DNA from 2 places in the Paenibacillus sp. 2KB_20 genome. Region 2 is predicted to be linked to the other one. Evidence: a T-box and tRNA genes for the amino acid it is inferred to sense, from the RefSeq annotation. Region 2 holds a T-box; the other holds one or more tRNA genes.
The links. A T-box is a leader RNA that pairs with one kind of tRNA and senses whether it is charged. The one in region 2 lies ahead of AB4124_RS18175 (alanine--tRNA ligase), so its partner is inferred to be a tRNA-Ala.
Positions count from the first base shown of each region.

Region 1: it has a tRNA-Ala gene. The T-box ahead of AB4124_RS18175 (alanine--tRNA ligase) is inferred to sense a tRNA for this amino acid. The anticodon was not compared.

Region 1 covers NZ_JBFRHH010000001.1:490,706-498,501, reverse strand. Annotated here, with positions in the region: gene polA (DNA polymerase I) at 1-884, shown strand, start outside; gene mutM (DNA-formamidopyrimidine glycosylase) at 1,031-1,864, shown strand; gene AB4124_RS02295 (MntP/YtaF family protein) at 1,987-2,727, shown strand; gene coaE (dephospho-CoA kinase) at 2,737-3,336, shown strand; gene AB4124_RS02285 (lytic transglycosylase domain-containing protein) at 3,333-3,899, shown strand; gene AB4124_RS02280 (alpha/beta-type small acid-soluble spore protein) at 3,967-4,194, opposite strand; gene nrdR (transcriptional regulator NrdR) at 4,343-4,816, shown strand; tRNA gene AB4124_RS02270 (tRNA-Ala) at 4,993-5,065, shown strand; gene AB4124_RS02265 (class I SAM-dependent methyltransferase) at 5,394-6,149, opposite strand; gene AB4124_RS02260 (ABC transporter substrate-binding protein) at 6,298-7,796, shown strand, end outside.
Region 2 covers NZ_JBFRHH010000006.1:310,785-318,580, reverse strand. Annotated here, with positions in the region: gene AB4124_RS18200 (NUDIX domain-containing protein) at 1-236, opposite strand, end outside; gene AB4124_RS18195 (DUF6886 family protein) at 397-945, opposite strand; gene AB4124_RS18190 (DUF3600 domain-containing protein) at 1,388-2,137, opposite strand; gene AB4124_RS18185 (sigma-70 family RNA polymerase sigma factor) at 2,139-2,711, opposite strand; partial or broken gene AB4124_RS18180 (IS3 family transposase) at 3,017-3,184, opposite strand; gene AB4124_RS18175 (alanine--tRNA ligase) at 3,612-5,492, opposite strand; T-box leader at 5,602-5,845, opposite strand; gene AB4124_RS18170 (hypothetical protein) at 5,908-6,132, opposite strand; gene AB4124_RS18165 (serine hydrolase domain-containing protein) at 6,384-7,796, opposite strand, start outside.

The DNA of each region.
Region 1 (7,796 bases), on a different contig from region 2:
TGCAATCCACTTATGTGGAAGGTCTTCTGAAGGAGATTTCGTCACAGACTGGCAAAGTGCACACCTATTATCGCCAGACGATTGCCGCAACGGGACGTCTGAGCAGCCAATTTCCGAATTTGCAGAACATTCCGATCCGTCTGGAGGAAGGTCGCAAGCTGCGTAAGGTTTTCGTTCCGTCCGAGCCGGGCTGGAGCATTTTGGCAGCGGACTACTCCCAGATCGAGCTGCGTGTGCTTGCGCATATCTCGGATGATGAACGGCTGAAGGAAGCTTTTGTCCACGATATGGACATCCACACCAAGACCGCGATGGATGTGTTTGGAGTCGGCGTGGATGAAGTGGACTCCAATATGCGCCGGTCCGCCAAGGCGGTTAACTTCGGCATCGTGTATGGAATCAGCGATTATGGCTTGTCCCAGAACCTGAACATTACCCGGAAGGAAGCCGCGGCATTCATTGACCAGTATTTCGAGGTGTTCCAAGGTGTGCGGCGTTATATGGACGTGATCGTCAAGCAGGCGAAGCAAGATGGCTATGTGAAAACGTTGCTTGAACGCAGACGGTATCTGCCGGAGATTAATGCCAGCAACTTTAATCTGCGGTCCTTTGCGGAGCGGACAGCGATGAATACGCCGATTCAGGGAACGGCCGCCGACATTATCAAGCTGGCCATGGTCCATATGGACAAGGCATTGTATGATCGTCAGTTGAAGAGCCGCATGCTGCTTCAAGTGCATGATGAATTGGTGTTTGAGGTGCCGGAGGATGAACTGGAGATCATGAAGGAACTGGTTCCGGAAGTGATGAGCCAGGCACTAAAGCTGTCGGTACCGCTGAAGTCGGAAGTCAGCTATGGCGAGAACTGGTACGAAGCGAAGTAAAGCTGCACATTGTGTCAGTCAATAGAAGATCTTTTTATAGGGATCATGGCGTGAAGAGGGGCGCGATATGCACCATACCTTTCCACAAAACCATGGTCCCGCTCTGTCCCAACTTCCGGTATAATGGGAAATGAGGTGAAGTCATTATGCCGGAATTGCCGGAAGTAGAAACCGTGAAACGAACACTGAACCAATTGATTAAAGGTAAGCATATAGATCACGTATCCGTACATCTGCCGCGGATCATTCAGCGTCCCGACGATATTGAGGCATTTGCGTTTATGCTGAAGGATCATACCGTGGAAGGTGTAGAGCGCCGCGGGAAATTTTTACGGATATTGCTGGATGGGCTAGTGCTCGTCTCGCATCTTCGGATGGAAGGGCGTTACGGGGTGTACCCTGCCGAGGAGCCGGTGGAGAAGCATACCCATGTCATCTTTCATTTCTCGGATGGCACGGAGCTGCGCTATAAGGACGTACGCCAATTCGGAACGATGCATCTTTTTGCAACGGGGGAAGAGTTCCAGCACGCTCCTCTTGCCAAGCTGGGTTATGAGCCGCTGGATGAGACGTTTACGTTCGGAACCTTTAAGGAAGTCATCGGCAGCAAGAAAACGAAGATCAAGGCGGTGCTGCTGAATCAGGCATATGTGGTCGGTATCGGCAATATATATGTCGATGAGGCATTGTTTCGAGCCGGGATTCATCCGGAGCGCAATGCTAACAGCCTGAAGGATGCCGAGCTCAAGCGATTGTATCATGCGATTGTGGATACACTGTCCGAAGCCGTTGACGCGGGTGGTTCTTCCATTAAATCCTATGTCAATGGACAGGGTGAAATGGGGATGTTCCAGCACAGTCATCAGATTTACGGACGGAAGGACGAGCCGTGTAATACATGCGGAGGACCGATTCATAAGATCGTGGTTGGCGGACGGGGGACCCACTTCTGCCCGAAGTGTCAGCCGTTAAGGAAGTAATCCAATAGGCGTGCACCCATTCCTTTCCTCACACATATAATGTGGAACATATGTGGAGCGCATGGAGCTGCTCTTCTTCATGAATGAGCCGCTTGATGTGGAGCTTACGAGGAGGGAAAAGGGTGCTCAGTCATATTTTCTCGTCTGTGCTGCTGGCTATGGCATTAAGCCTGGACGGATTTGGGGCGGGGGTTACATACGGTCTGCGCAAAACCAGGATACCGCTGCTGTCTGTATTGATCATCTCGCTATGTTCCGGCTTGGTGCTTGGCGCCTCCATGCAGGCAGGCGCGCTGTTACAGCGGTTCTTATCCCCATCTGTGGCGTCCGTGATCGGAGCCGCCATTTTGATTCTGCTGGGCTTATGGTCTCTATGCCAGCAAGTTCGCAGAAAAAACGAGTCTGATGTGCAGCCGGTTTCCAATAGGGTTATTACAAAGTCTCTTATAGAAACGCAGGGGGTTGACCATCAAGTAAAATTACGACGTGAGGTTAACACGGCAGGTCAAGAGCATCTTCAGCGGGCGGTATTCTCTCTTGAGATTCCGAAGATCGGCGTTGTCATTCAAATTCTCCGCAGTCCCTCGAAGGCGGATCTGGACGACTCCGGCAGCATCTCTCCGTGGGAGGCGATGTGGCTCGGGATCGCGCTATCGCTCGATGCGTTCGGGGCAGGGCTTGGCGCAGCCATGCTGGGCTTCTCACCGCTAGGTACCGCAACGGTTGTTTCCTTGTTTAGCGGGATATTCCTGGTGCTGGGCATGAGGGTTGGTTTACGCTTTGCGTCCAAAGGCGGCATGCGTTTTATCTCTTATTTGCCTGCTTTTTTGTTAATCGTCATGGGTATAATGAAGCTGTTATGAGGTGAAGTCATGAATATCGGTTTAACCGGAGGAATTGCAACAGGCAAGAGCACCGTGTCCTCCATGTTGACCATGAAGGGAGCACTTCTCGTCGATGCGGATCTCATCGCCCGGGAAGTGATGCTCCCGGGTCATCCGGTGCTGGGTAAAGTGACCGAACATTTTGGACAAGCGATCCTGTTTGAGGACGGTACGTTGAATCGAAAAAAACTCGGGGAGATGATCTTCCATCATCCCGAGCAGAGAACGGTGTTGAATGAGATCACGCATCCGGCGATCCGGCAGGAAATCCGGGAACGGACGGAAGCGTATGAGCGGCAGTATCCGGACCGGCTCGTGGTAGCGGATATACCGCTGCTGCTTGAGGCTAAGGAGCATTATTCTTATCTTGACCAGATCGCTGTCGTTTATGTACCGCGAGAGCTGCAGCTAGAGCGTCTGATGGTGCGCGATGATCTTAACAGGGAAGCGGCAGAAGCGCGTTTAAACAGCCAGATGGATATCGAGGAGAAGAAGCGTCTCGCGGATATCCTTATTGATAACAGCGGAACATTGGCCGAAACACAGCAGCAGGTGGACAACCTGTGGGGCAGGCTGGTTCGGTTATGAGGTGGCTCCGTAAAAAAAGAGTGCTGCTTCTGCTGTTTGTCTCTTTTGTAGCGCTGCTGTTTCTGAGCTCGAACTGGATGACCTTGCTGTATCCGATTTATTATAAGGATGAAATCCGGAAGCATGCCGCTTACTATGAGGTCGATCCCTTCCTGGTGGCTTCCATCATTCGAGTGGAGACGAACTTCAAGCCAGGCAAGGAATCCAAGAAAGGCGCGCTGGGCATTATGCAGTTGATGCCGGATACGGCGAATTGGGCGATGGAAATGGCCAAGCTGCCATCGGTGAACCTGCTGAACGTGAAGAATGAAGTGGATGCGAATATCCAGTTGGGCACCTGGTATATTCAGAATCTGCACAAGGAAATGGACGGCAATCCGATTGCCGCCATCGCCGCTTACAATGCAGGCCCCGGAAACGTGAAGAATTGGATCAACAAGGGCATGTGGGATGGAACCTACGAGAATGTGAAGAGTATTCCTATCGGGGAAACCCGTCACTATGTACAGCGCGTGATTTATTATTATAATCAGTATACAGATGTATATAAGGACGGCTTTTAACAAAAAAGAGCGCTGGACAGGCTCTTACATCGAGCCGTCCAACACTCCTTTTTTAAGGAAGAATCGATTATTGACCGGAGAATTGACCAGCCAATTGTTGCTCGGCCAGGGTTACAAGACGCTTTGTGATGTATCCCCCGATCGAACCGTTCTCGTAGGAAGTCATGTTACCTTGGTATCCGTCTTGTGGAATGGAGATACCAAGTTCTTGAGCTACCTCGTACTTCAATTGCTCAAGAGCAGCGTTTGCGCGAGGAACAACCAGGTTGTTGGAGTTGTTGTTGCTTTGTGCCATGTTAAGTTCACCTCCTTGGGTTGGTAAAAGTATTATGTCTCGGGTTTCGCATTTTCATAACATAAAAGAACAAAGTTTTGCTGGTAAATTTTTCTGTAGCGCCATTCAAGGCAAAATACGCTGAAACGAAGGAAGTGAAGATGACTTTATGAAATGTCCATATTGCAGTTATGCCGGAACGAAAGTGCTTGATTCCAGGCCGGCCAACGAGAATAAATCCATCCGCCGCCGCAGGGAATGCGAGCAGTGCAGCAAGAGATTCACAACCTTTGAGATGGTGGAGGAAACGCCGCTGATCGTCGTGAAAAAGGACGGAAGCCGCGAAGAATTCAGCCGGGAGAAGGTGCTCCGCGGTTTGATCCGGGCATGCGAGAAGCGTCCGGTATCCGTGGACCAGCTGGATATGATTGTATCGGATGTAGAGAAGGCACTGCGCAATACCGCAGCAGCAGAGGTGGAGAGCCGCCAGATCGGGGAGCTTCTGATGGAGCGGTTATATCCGGTCGATGAGGTAGCTTACGTCCGCTTTGCATCCGTGTATCGCCAATTCAAGGATATCAATATGTTTATGAAGGAACTGAAAAGCCTGCTGTCCAAGGGTACGGACGTTTCGGAGTTGTAAGAGCGCCATGGTTCCGCACGATCCAGGTGCTCTTCTGGTGCTCTCATAGGGCCCATTATCATCATCGCTAAGTGACATTATATAGAGAAGTAAAAGGGATACAGCACGTCATCAAAAAATGTGAAAAACATGTTGACATGCCTGCTGATTTTTTATATGATATAGAAGTCGCTTACGGGGCCTTAGCTCAGCTGGGAGAGCGCATCGCTGGCAGCGATGAGGTCAGGGGTTCGATCCCCCTAGGCTCCATAATAAGAAAACCCTTGATGATATATCATCAAGGGTTTTTTGCTTTATTAGGACGGTTTTAAATACATATCTAATTGGATTTGGGGACGAATTGGGGACGAAATTAATATGGAGAAACATGCATGGCCATTCATTAGGTCATGAGAACATGCAGCGCAAGGGAGGAGCATATATTCAACGTGTCTTTAGCGCTTACTATTAGGAGGAAAAAGACATCGGTAAAGTCTCCGTACTAACATCTTTGGCCGCTGAACTTGGTCTGGATGAAACAGACGTCCAGCCAGCCTTCTCATCAAGGTTGGCTGGACGTCTTTTTTAGGATGTATACTTATTTTTCAGCAACGATGGCAAACATGGGCCTATGGCGATTGAGAATTTTTTCTCCTGCGCGATAAAAATCGGCATCGAAACCTTCATGGACTTGGATTTTGGCAAATCCGATATATCGCAGCATTTCGGCGTCCCATCCCGGCCTTCTTACGTAGGTCAATGGCAAGGTAAGCGCCAATTGATCCCCTTCTTCGATATCCTTCTCTTCGCGATAAGGCAAGTAACCTTGATCAATTGCCTCTTCTTTAGCTTTTCTAAACAGCTCCGCCTCTTGGGGATTACTCAAAAACAAATTCCAGTTGGCATCGAAGATCATCACTTGTCCGCCGTCGTTCAGCATGCCATGCCAATTTTGATATGCGGCAACAGGATTATATAGGAACCAGGTGACGTTTCTGGAAATGATGATATCATATCTTTCTTCCGTCTTGTAATCGATAATATCGGTTTCTATTACTTTGAAATTGCAGTTATGCTTTTGCGCATTTTTATTAGCTCTAGCCACCATTTCAGACGAGGAGTCAATGGCGGTAACCTCATGCCCCATCCAACTAAGCAAAACCCCGAAGAAGCCGGGACCTGTTCCCACATCTAGGATTTTCAAATTTTGTTTTCCGGATAACTGATGATTCAAGATCGCTTTCCATTGATCATAGGAGTCGGTTGCAAATTCCGTATCTACAATTTCATCATAGACAGCAGCTCCTTTGTCCCAATAGTCACGATATTGCTGCGCGAGTTTATGCTCTGTCATTATTCAGATCTCCTTTTTTTAAAAAAAATGTTGCAAATCGTAATGATTACGATTAATAATATACAAAGATTACTCAGTATGCAAGCGGTCAAGATCATAGCGGCTGTTTAATCACAAACAACCTAGAAGAAAATTAGGAGGAGCATGGATGTTGGGGAGATTTAGATTCGGAGTTGCAGGACTTGTCGCATTATCTTTGCTTATGGGGTGTTCAAAAGAAACAGACCCGGTCCCTGGCAAAGCAGAAGACAAGCAAATCGTTGTTGCCGTAACGCAGGACGCTGAGGGAGATAAGCTCGATGCTTCGACCTACAATGGATCAAGACATACGCATGCCGCTGTATATGACGCGCTTGTGGAATATGAAGGAGAAGGGGAGCTTGTTCCCAGCCTGGCTGAATTCTGGCAGGTCTCCGAAGACGGTAAGATGTACACTTTTCATTTAAGGAATCAGGTGCAATTCTCAGACGGCAGCCCATTGAATTCAACGGCGGTTAAGTTTTCCTTGGAGAGGGCGGTCAGCAGGGAAGAGAATGCCACGCTGGAAATATCCCGTTTGATTGCAAACATAGAAACACCGGATGATGACACCGTCGTGCTTTCTTTTAAACATACCGCAACTCAAGTGCTGTATGAGCTCAGCCAGGCAAGGCCGTTTCGGATTATGAGTCCAAACTCGGTAACTCCAGCGGGAGACGCGAACGGAACCTTTCAGCAAGCGATCGGCACGGGCCCTTGGAAAATAGGCAGTTACCGACAAGGGGTGGAGACCATACTGATAGCAAATGAACATTATTGGTTAGAGGAACCGTCAGCGTATTCACTCGTTTTTAGAGTGATTACAGATCCTCAGGCAAGGGTGATGGCGCTGCAATCCGGAGAGGTCGATCTTGCAGGCGGGGAACTTGGTAATGTTCCAGCAGAAAGTCTAAGTGTTTTCCTAAATAACGATAAGTACGTGGTGGAGACCGGGGCGAGTACGATGTCCTACTTTTTGGTCATCAACCAAAACCAGGCGTTTCTATCGGACAAGAACATTCGCCAGGCCGTCAATTACGGAAACGATACGAGCAAATATGCCGATGGCACCGGCGATGCCGTCAGAGGATTGTTTCAAGAGAAAGTTGCGTTTGTAACTGATGATAATCAGCCTTCCTATCCTTACAATCCCGAGAAGGCCAAACAACTGATCGAAGCCTCGGGCTACGAATGGAACGAAAAGAAGCGTCTTTACGAGAAAGGCGGGCAAGTCCTGCAGTTGCGGTTGGTCATTCAAACGGAAGAATATCCAGAATGGAAAGAGATGGCGGAGATTTTCCAAGACAACATGAAGCAGATCGGAATCCAAATCCACATTGTGAATCAGGAAAGGGCGGCATACTACGATACGCTGTGGGGCAGCAAGGATTATGACCTGCTGATGTACCGGACCTATACGGATGCTCAACTGCCGTATCGATTCTTATCCTCGTTATTCTACAGCTCGCCATCTACGCCGGGGGTTGCCTTTCAAGATCGTCCTTTGTCGGATTTGCTGGATCAAATTGCGGCTACGGTTTCCGTCGAGAAACAGCAAGCCCTGTTCGACCAAGTGTTTCTTCGAATGCATGAGGAAGCTATGTCGGTACCCATATACTATACCAAGCA
Region 2 (7,796 bases):
TCATAAAGTTCCCTTTTCATTGCCTCCATTGGCGTTTCCCCAGGTTCAATATGCCCTCCAGGTATATCCCATCCTCTTTCATTCAAATTAGTTAATAACAATGCGTCTTCTTGAAATGCAAGTACAAACGAGCACGTTATTAATTCTTGACGAGGAATAACTTCAGACAATACTAATTGTGTTTCGTTAGGCAACGGGAGCCCTCTAACGTTTTTTTCTTCTCTGATAATTTTCATTTCAAAATTTCACCTCTTCAATACATTGGAATTTAAAGCAATACTTTAGAGTCACAAAATTTCCAAAAAACTGCCCGTTAGATTAATCAAAGCAGCTGATCAATCTGACCGACTGCCTTCGTGTCTTTGTTAAACTAACATTTCGCAATAAGCTAATTGATTAGAGTCTTTTGGCGTTATTGAATCTATGTATCCCATATCCTGTGAAGTCGGAAGCTAATATTGCTTCCTTAAGCGGATATAAATTTGATGTGATTCTTAATTCAATTCCTTTTTGGAGTAATCTCTCCAACAAATTCTCATATTTTTCAACTGATTTGGGTTTCACTACTTGGCGAGAAATGTAGTAGCCAGCTGTTTTATCAAAAAGCTCAAAACCCTCATCGTCAAAACGATATCGAAATATGATTTGCTTTGATATCCTCGTATACCAGTCACTTTCTACTGTAACTATGGTATTGGCAATTGAATTATTAAAGAAGAGTTGTAAATGTTCGTCCGTTGTCGCCTCATCTTTTCTACACACAATTCGGGGACAATCCCTAGGGAAATAGTACGTATACTCGTGCTCTTCATCAAGTGCCCAAACTACCGCAGGAAAATCCGGACGATTTTGCTTCTCTTTTGGTACAAATATATTGATACTTTCGTCTTCACTGAAGTGAAAAAGCATGTGCGCCCCCCCATCCCATTTATTGTTATATTCCATAAAAATATTGAATTATCCTGCCCGTTAGCTTAATGATATGGCATCGAACATAGTTAGATACTTATCTAATCGGCAATCGGTACAAGTTCTTGTCCTCGACTCGGGACAAGAACTTGTACCGATAAAACAAAAAAGCCGCTATTTTAGCGACTTTCAATGGGACCATGTTCTTGTCCCCCGACAAGGCTTCTAATGTTACTATATTTTTGTCACTTGACAAGTGTCATTTCGGGATTAGTTGCCCGTTAGCTTAACGCGGCTACCGATCTATGCCGACAGCCGCGTTTTAGTTTATTAAGCTATAGAGTTCCGTTAGTTGAGTGGCTTTACAATTCTAAAATCATGTTTGAAAAGGCTTCAGTTTTTCTTGAGTTAGGTGAACTATGGTTGCTCCTAACGTTTCGTTAACGTGGAGTTTTACATGTTCTTGTTCCTCGACAGATCAAGCTTTCGGCTTAACTGTTATGCCCAACTTCTTATAAAAAGGTTGTATCTGCTGCAACAATTGCTCTATATTCATTTGATCTTCCTTTGACAGCCGTTCAATATGAACACTACCATCCGGATCATATTTTTTCTCGTCATAAGCCCTCAATTCATTTAATAATTTTTGAAACTCATCAAATTCTTCTTTGCTGAATATTTGCCCTGCTTCATCTAGCACTCCATTCCAAAAAGTAGTGCTATCTATAAGTTTAACTTCTCCCTTCGTTGATTGAACTTCATTTAATTTGCGAAAGAGTGGCTCTAGCTCTGCGGTTAACCTTCTATAGTTTTTTTGCTCTCCTACGCTCAATCTCTCAATATGAAAATCCCCTTTTGTATCGGCAATTTTCAAATTAAGGAGGCCCCATTCTTTTAGTAAGGACATCCATTTTGTAAACTCCTCTTCACTGAGGTTTTGTTTGGCGGTCTGCAGCTTTGCCTCCAGCTCATCATATTGCTTTTGAGTTACTCCGATATTGTCCCGCGAACCATAGATGGAATCAGCTATGTAGCTATAACCGGCAAAAGCACCTGTTGGGATTAACAATGTAGCGGCCAAAATACATGCAACGACCCACTTTTTCATTCGTCTTCCTTCTTGAATGTGTCCGACTTTGTTAAGTATTTTTTCCTTGAGCTCCGTTGGTGCGTTCCATTCTTTGGTCTCTTCCTTAAAAGCGGTTTTCAATCTTTCATCGAAACTCATTTTACCCCTCCACCTTTCCCATAGCCAGAATGCTAATTTTCTGTTTTTTGCGCATCTTTTGCAGAGCAGCATGAATCCGTGATTTTACCGTCCCAAGAGGGATTTCTAATGTGGCTGCAATCTCTTCTTGCGTGTAATCATTCATATAATGCAGAATAACTACTAGCTTTAGCTTATAAGGAAGTCGATCTACGCTTTCAAGTAGCGATTGATTCGATAGTTTGTTGACCACCTCACTTGAGATATCATAGACCACGGCTTGATCAATCTGTTCAGCTTTTTTGATGATCCGCATATGTGTCCAACTCTTTCTGCGGTGAGCCTGAATTTGCCGCATGACAACTCCCATTAACCAAGGCCGAAACGGCCTGCTTACGTCAAACTTTTCAAGAGACCGGTATAATTGAATATAAATCTCCTGAATGACATCCTCTGCATCTGATGGTTCCCGAATAAGGAAATAAACAGTATTGTAAACGTCCTTAATGGTTGCTTCATATAACTCGCCAAACGCATCACGGTTCCCGGCCAACGTAAGCGAAATAAGCCTTGCATATTCAGATGGATGATTCATCTGCTACCTCCTCCCCTTCGGTCTTACAGTATATATTGGTAATAATTATAGATATCGTTCGAATTATTTCAAAATATAGGACAAGAATTCAGCTGTGACCGGAAAATGGTTTGTTTCTGTCCTATCGGAATATCCGCTGGCGTTATTGAATTAATCCAGCAAATGATTAAATCATATCCATCTATTTTGAAAAAGCGAGAACAGGAACTAATCGCCACTCACTACTTCTAAATATCGGAAAAGCAAAAGAAGATAATATTATTCACACAATCGGCTATGATTACAAGTCAGCCCCAAAAAAAGCCTTAAGCAACATTAGTTCGGTACTCAATTGGACTAAGGTTATTTAGTTTTTGTTGAAAACGTTCGTGGTTGTAAAAATGGATATATTGTTCAATCGCCATAATAAGCTCTTCCTCGGTCGAGAACGTGTCGAGTCGAAAACATTCCGACTTAAGGTGTCCAAAGAAGCTCAAGGTCTTGGCTACAAGACGGTAGCCAAGACCTTCCTCCAGGAACATCGCAACAGCCTTACTCTTGAATTCGATGTCATATGTCTTTCTTATTTCGCCCATGAAAAAATCCCCTCCAAGTAGACTTTAATGCGCTTTTTACACACTGTCTACTTAAAGGGGATAATATCAAATTAGCGACTTTCTATGGGACCATGTTCTTGTCCCCCGACATAGCTCGATTTTCGTTCTGTTTTTTTATCCCCTTTCTTGCAGTAAAAAAGCAATTCGGATTTAATCCGAATTGCTTTTTCTTTGAATACTGTGCTCCGGTACCGCCAACAAAGGCCAAGCGATGTCAAACCCTCTTCGATTGCCGGATTTATCATTCATCCTGGATTCCCGGCAACTCATAACGTTGTTACAAATGGCAATCCTAAAACATCAGCTATTGTTCCGCGTTCTGGAAATATTTATTAATTACTCCTTTAATCCTTCTAACTCCAGCAGCAGAAGATTGTTCTTTTTTAATACTGAACTTTCCTAAGTTTGTTGTATCTTCTACATGAGGTCCTCCACATACTTCTCGACTCCAAACTTTCCCTTCGTTATCTTTGATTGTATACACCTTAACGATATCCGGATATTTATCCCAAAAATTCCCTTCAACATTATTTTCTTTCGCTTCAATTTTAGGCATCTCTGAAATATAGGTAACTGCTTTTGATGAAATCGCATCATTCACATACTTTTCCACCTCAGCTATTTGCTCTGGCGTAAGTTTTTCATCATGGTTGAAGTCAAACCGTAATCGTTCTGAAGTAATATTACTTCCTTGTTGATGAACATGATCACCTAAAACTTCCCTTAAACCAGCAAGTAATAAATGAGATACCGTGTGCAGCGCTGTTGTTTCTGTTGAATGTTCAGCTAATCCACCTTTAAATTTACCCGCAGAAGCAGTTCTGCTCTTTTCAGCATGTTTCTTTGCCGCCTCTATATAAGAGGCCTTGTCCTCCAGGCTATATCCACTTTCAGTTAGAAACTCTTCCGTCAACTCCAAGGGAAACCCATATGTTTCGTAAAAATAAAAGGCATCTGCACCTGTAACTTTACCCTTATTCTTAAGATGTTTTTGTATTTCAAATTCTCCTTGCTGTAAAGTTCTATAGAAAAGATTTTCTTCCTTATTTACTATTTCGATAACTTTCTTTTTATTACCGATCAAATCTTCATAAGCTGTTGCTTCATCTATATAAACTTCAGACAGCTCACCCACAAAACTTCCTTGTATACCTATTTTTTTACCTGCACGAATCGCCCTTCTTAATAACCTTCTTGTTATATACCCTGCATCACTATTAGCTGGCTCCGCACCATCATTAATTAGAAAAGTAGCCGCTCTCACATGATCAAGTATGATTCTAAACGACTTTAAATCGTCAGTATATTGTTTACCACTTAACTCCATCAATTTTTTCTTGGGATTAAGGAAGAAAGCCGTATTATAAATATCCTTGTCACCATTAAGGGCTGTTGCAACCCTTTCTAATCCGCCTCCATAATCAATATTGGGATTTTGCATTTTTACAAATCCTGTGGCTTCTTTTTTGTAACACATAAATACGTTGTTCCCAATTTCTAAAAACCTCTCGCTTACAGAAGCAGGATGATCCAGTGAATCACCGCCTGGTTCAAGATCATAGAACATTTCACTATCAGGCCCACCCGGTTCACCAACAGGCATATCCAATGGACTTCCGGCTCGACTCCACCAATTTTCTTTTTCATCGTATAAGAATATTTTTCCACCTCTAGATGCCCCATATTGATAGGGATCATCTTCAATGATAGGTTCTATACCAACTGATTTAAATTTTTCTGACCAGATTTGAATGGCTTCCGTATCTTTCTGTATATTCAAATCATCACTTCCTATAAAAGCACTGATATACAGCCTGCCAGGATCAATTCCTAATTCGATAATATGCCAATTCCAAATGGCATCGATTTGCTTTTTCTTATAGTTATTTTCATTTGCTTTAAACTCCCATCGACCTATCATTTCAAAAAATGTCAGATGCGACGTATCTCCTACTTCATCAATATCCACTGTCCTTAAACACTTCTGAATATTAGTTATCTCATTACCTATCGGATGCTTTTCCCCCAATAAATAGGGAACCATAGGTTGCATTCCACTTCCCGTAAACAACGTTGAGGGATCATTTTCTGGTAACAAGCTAGAAGAGGGCACTTGGCTAGCCCCTATTCCTTTCATAAAATCAATATATGATTTTCTTAACTCATCTGGTGTCATTTTCACCATGCTCAATACCTCCATTTTAATTATTATTTAATCTTGGAAAATCATTTTGCAAATATTCAAACGAGAAGAAATAAAACAAAAAAGCCCTAAGCTGACATATTTCTTGTCAACTTAGGGCGAACTATTATGTCCGTGTTACCACCTAATTTCAGATTTCTCTGCACTCTATCAATACGGGATATCTCCGATATTGTTTCCTGAATAACGGTGGAACTCCGTTGAAGCCTACTAAGATTCCTCTGTTCGGTTCACAGCTCCGAGACTGCTTCACTATTAGATCAATGAAGATTCGCACCAACCATCTTCTCTCTGTGAAATCCCTAATAGCTACTATTTCTCATCATAGCCTTTTCGTTTTAAATTAAACCAATGCTATCACACTCAACTTGCTCCGTCAATTTAATTCCACTATTTTTTATAAGGTATAAGTCTCAGGAGGTACAACAAACTTGGGTGGGGAAGTATTGCCTCCGGAGCGGAGGTGATAACCCTTTGTGGCATGATGGATTTTCCCCAGAAATTCGCCCCATTTTTCGTAAAGCGATTCATTCCAATCTTCATCCGACACTTCTTTTCCAAGAGACATTTCGTATGAAATGGCTAGGAACGAACCATTTTCTGCAGCAATTTCTTCAACCATTCTGCCCTTTTCTTTGATGGTTATTGCTTGTTAAAGAGATAGAGATAGGATTCATTCGTTGATAAACTTCTCAAATTCACTTGGTATGTACCAGGAGGTACGTTCCATATCTCTGCTGTGGTGTTCGTGTGTGTAAATCTTCCATAGATGAGGACTGGCTTTCCAAAATAATCTCTGTTAACGAGTGTATAATTCACTTGGGGGGATTTGTTACTATTAATAGGATGTTTTTCGTTCGTCCCTATGCGAAGTTACTGAGCGGAAACCTCGAACTTCGTGCCGGCATCTCCGGCAAAAACAATAGATCCTCCAGCAGATAGTTCAACAACCTGATCCTTGCCTCCAATGACACTAAAATAGGTGCATGATCCCTTTGCATCATAAACGGCATAGGAAGAGTTCGGGGGCATGTTCACCTTAATGGACTTACTCTTGTCTTTGTCGCTTATCTTATACCATTGCGCGTATCCGTTGGTCGGAATTGTAACGATTGATTTTTTAGCGAAGTTAGAAGGCTTCACGGCATCCTCGTTCACTAAAATGCTCCCATTGTGATTCATGTACTCAACGCCGTCTTGTGTAAAGAACGTATACCTTGAGAGATCCCTCCCATTTATTCCCGGAATTTGCAATTCGGAGATGGCTGAATTCGGGTCGGTTATTCGCCCATCCAGCACGTACCCTGGAAGTTGTTTCGACATATTCAAAGGGATGGTTATAGACATCAAATACATAATCGACGTGTATTTTTCATTCAGCAGATAATACTTCTTTCCATCACGCTTCATCCATACCTCTATTGTCTTTGCTGGGAGATCCTGAGACTCGAGCTTCTCGGCGTTGTACTCTGATATAGCTATCTGCCCAAGACCTGGAAACGAAGCATATTGGCGCATCCATGAGTAGGTGCGTCCGTTCTCCTCCGTCACGAAGCTGATCATCCTGTTCCCATCCCCACTCCGGAACGTGCCGTCCGCTGAATAATAATAGATCTCGGTTGGATTAACTGGCGATTGCTCCGAAGTGATGGACATGATGCCACCTTCGCTAATATCTATATTTGTTGTTGCACGTGATGAGCCATAGATCCCTGAATACTCAAGCATGGACTCCGGCATATCGGCCTTTACCGGCTTGCCGTATGACTTCTCAGGCTTAAATTCGGTAATGGTGCCTTTCTCCTTCAGAGCCTGAAGCAAGATTTCGTTCGCCAGAAGCTGGTCGGTCGTACTTACCCCGCCTGTAGAGACGACAGCTGCTGCCATGCCATACTCAGGAAGCACAACGAGTGATGCGTGATAGAGAACCGTGTCCCCACCTTTTGTCAGCGCCTTTATCCCATATTCGCTGAAGGGATACAGATTGACGCTGTCCCAGCCAAGACCGTATTCGAATGAGCTGTTGTCCGCATCATCAGGCCACAGCGGCGTCTTATACTCGTCTTGTGCCATGGCCGAAGCCGATCTATCGGACAAGACTCCTTTTGCTTTCCCCGTGAAAACTTGCGAGAATCGAGCTAAATCTTCCGCAGTGGAATAAATACCTCCTGATCCGATTACATTGTTTGTCTCGTTGGGAAGTTGTCCTGTATAGGTAGGATAATAGAGTTCCGCCATCCTCGCTGTGTCCAGAGGATCTTGCGATGTTTTGGTATTGGTCATACC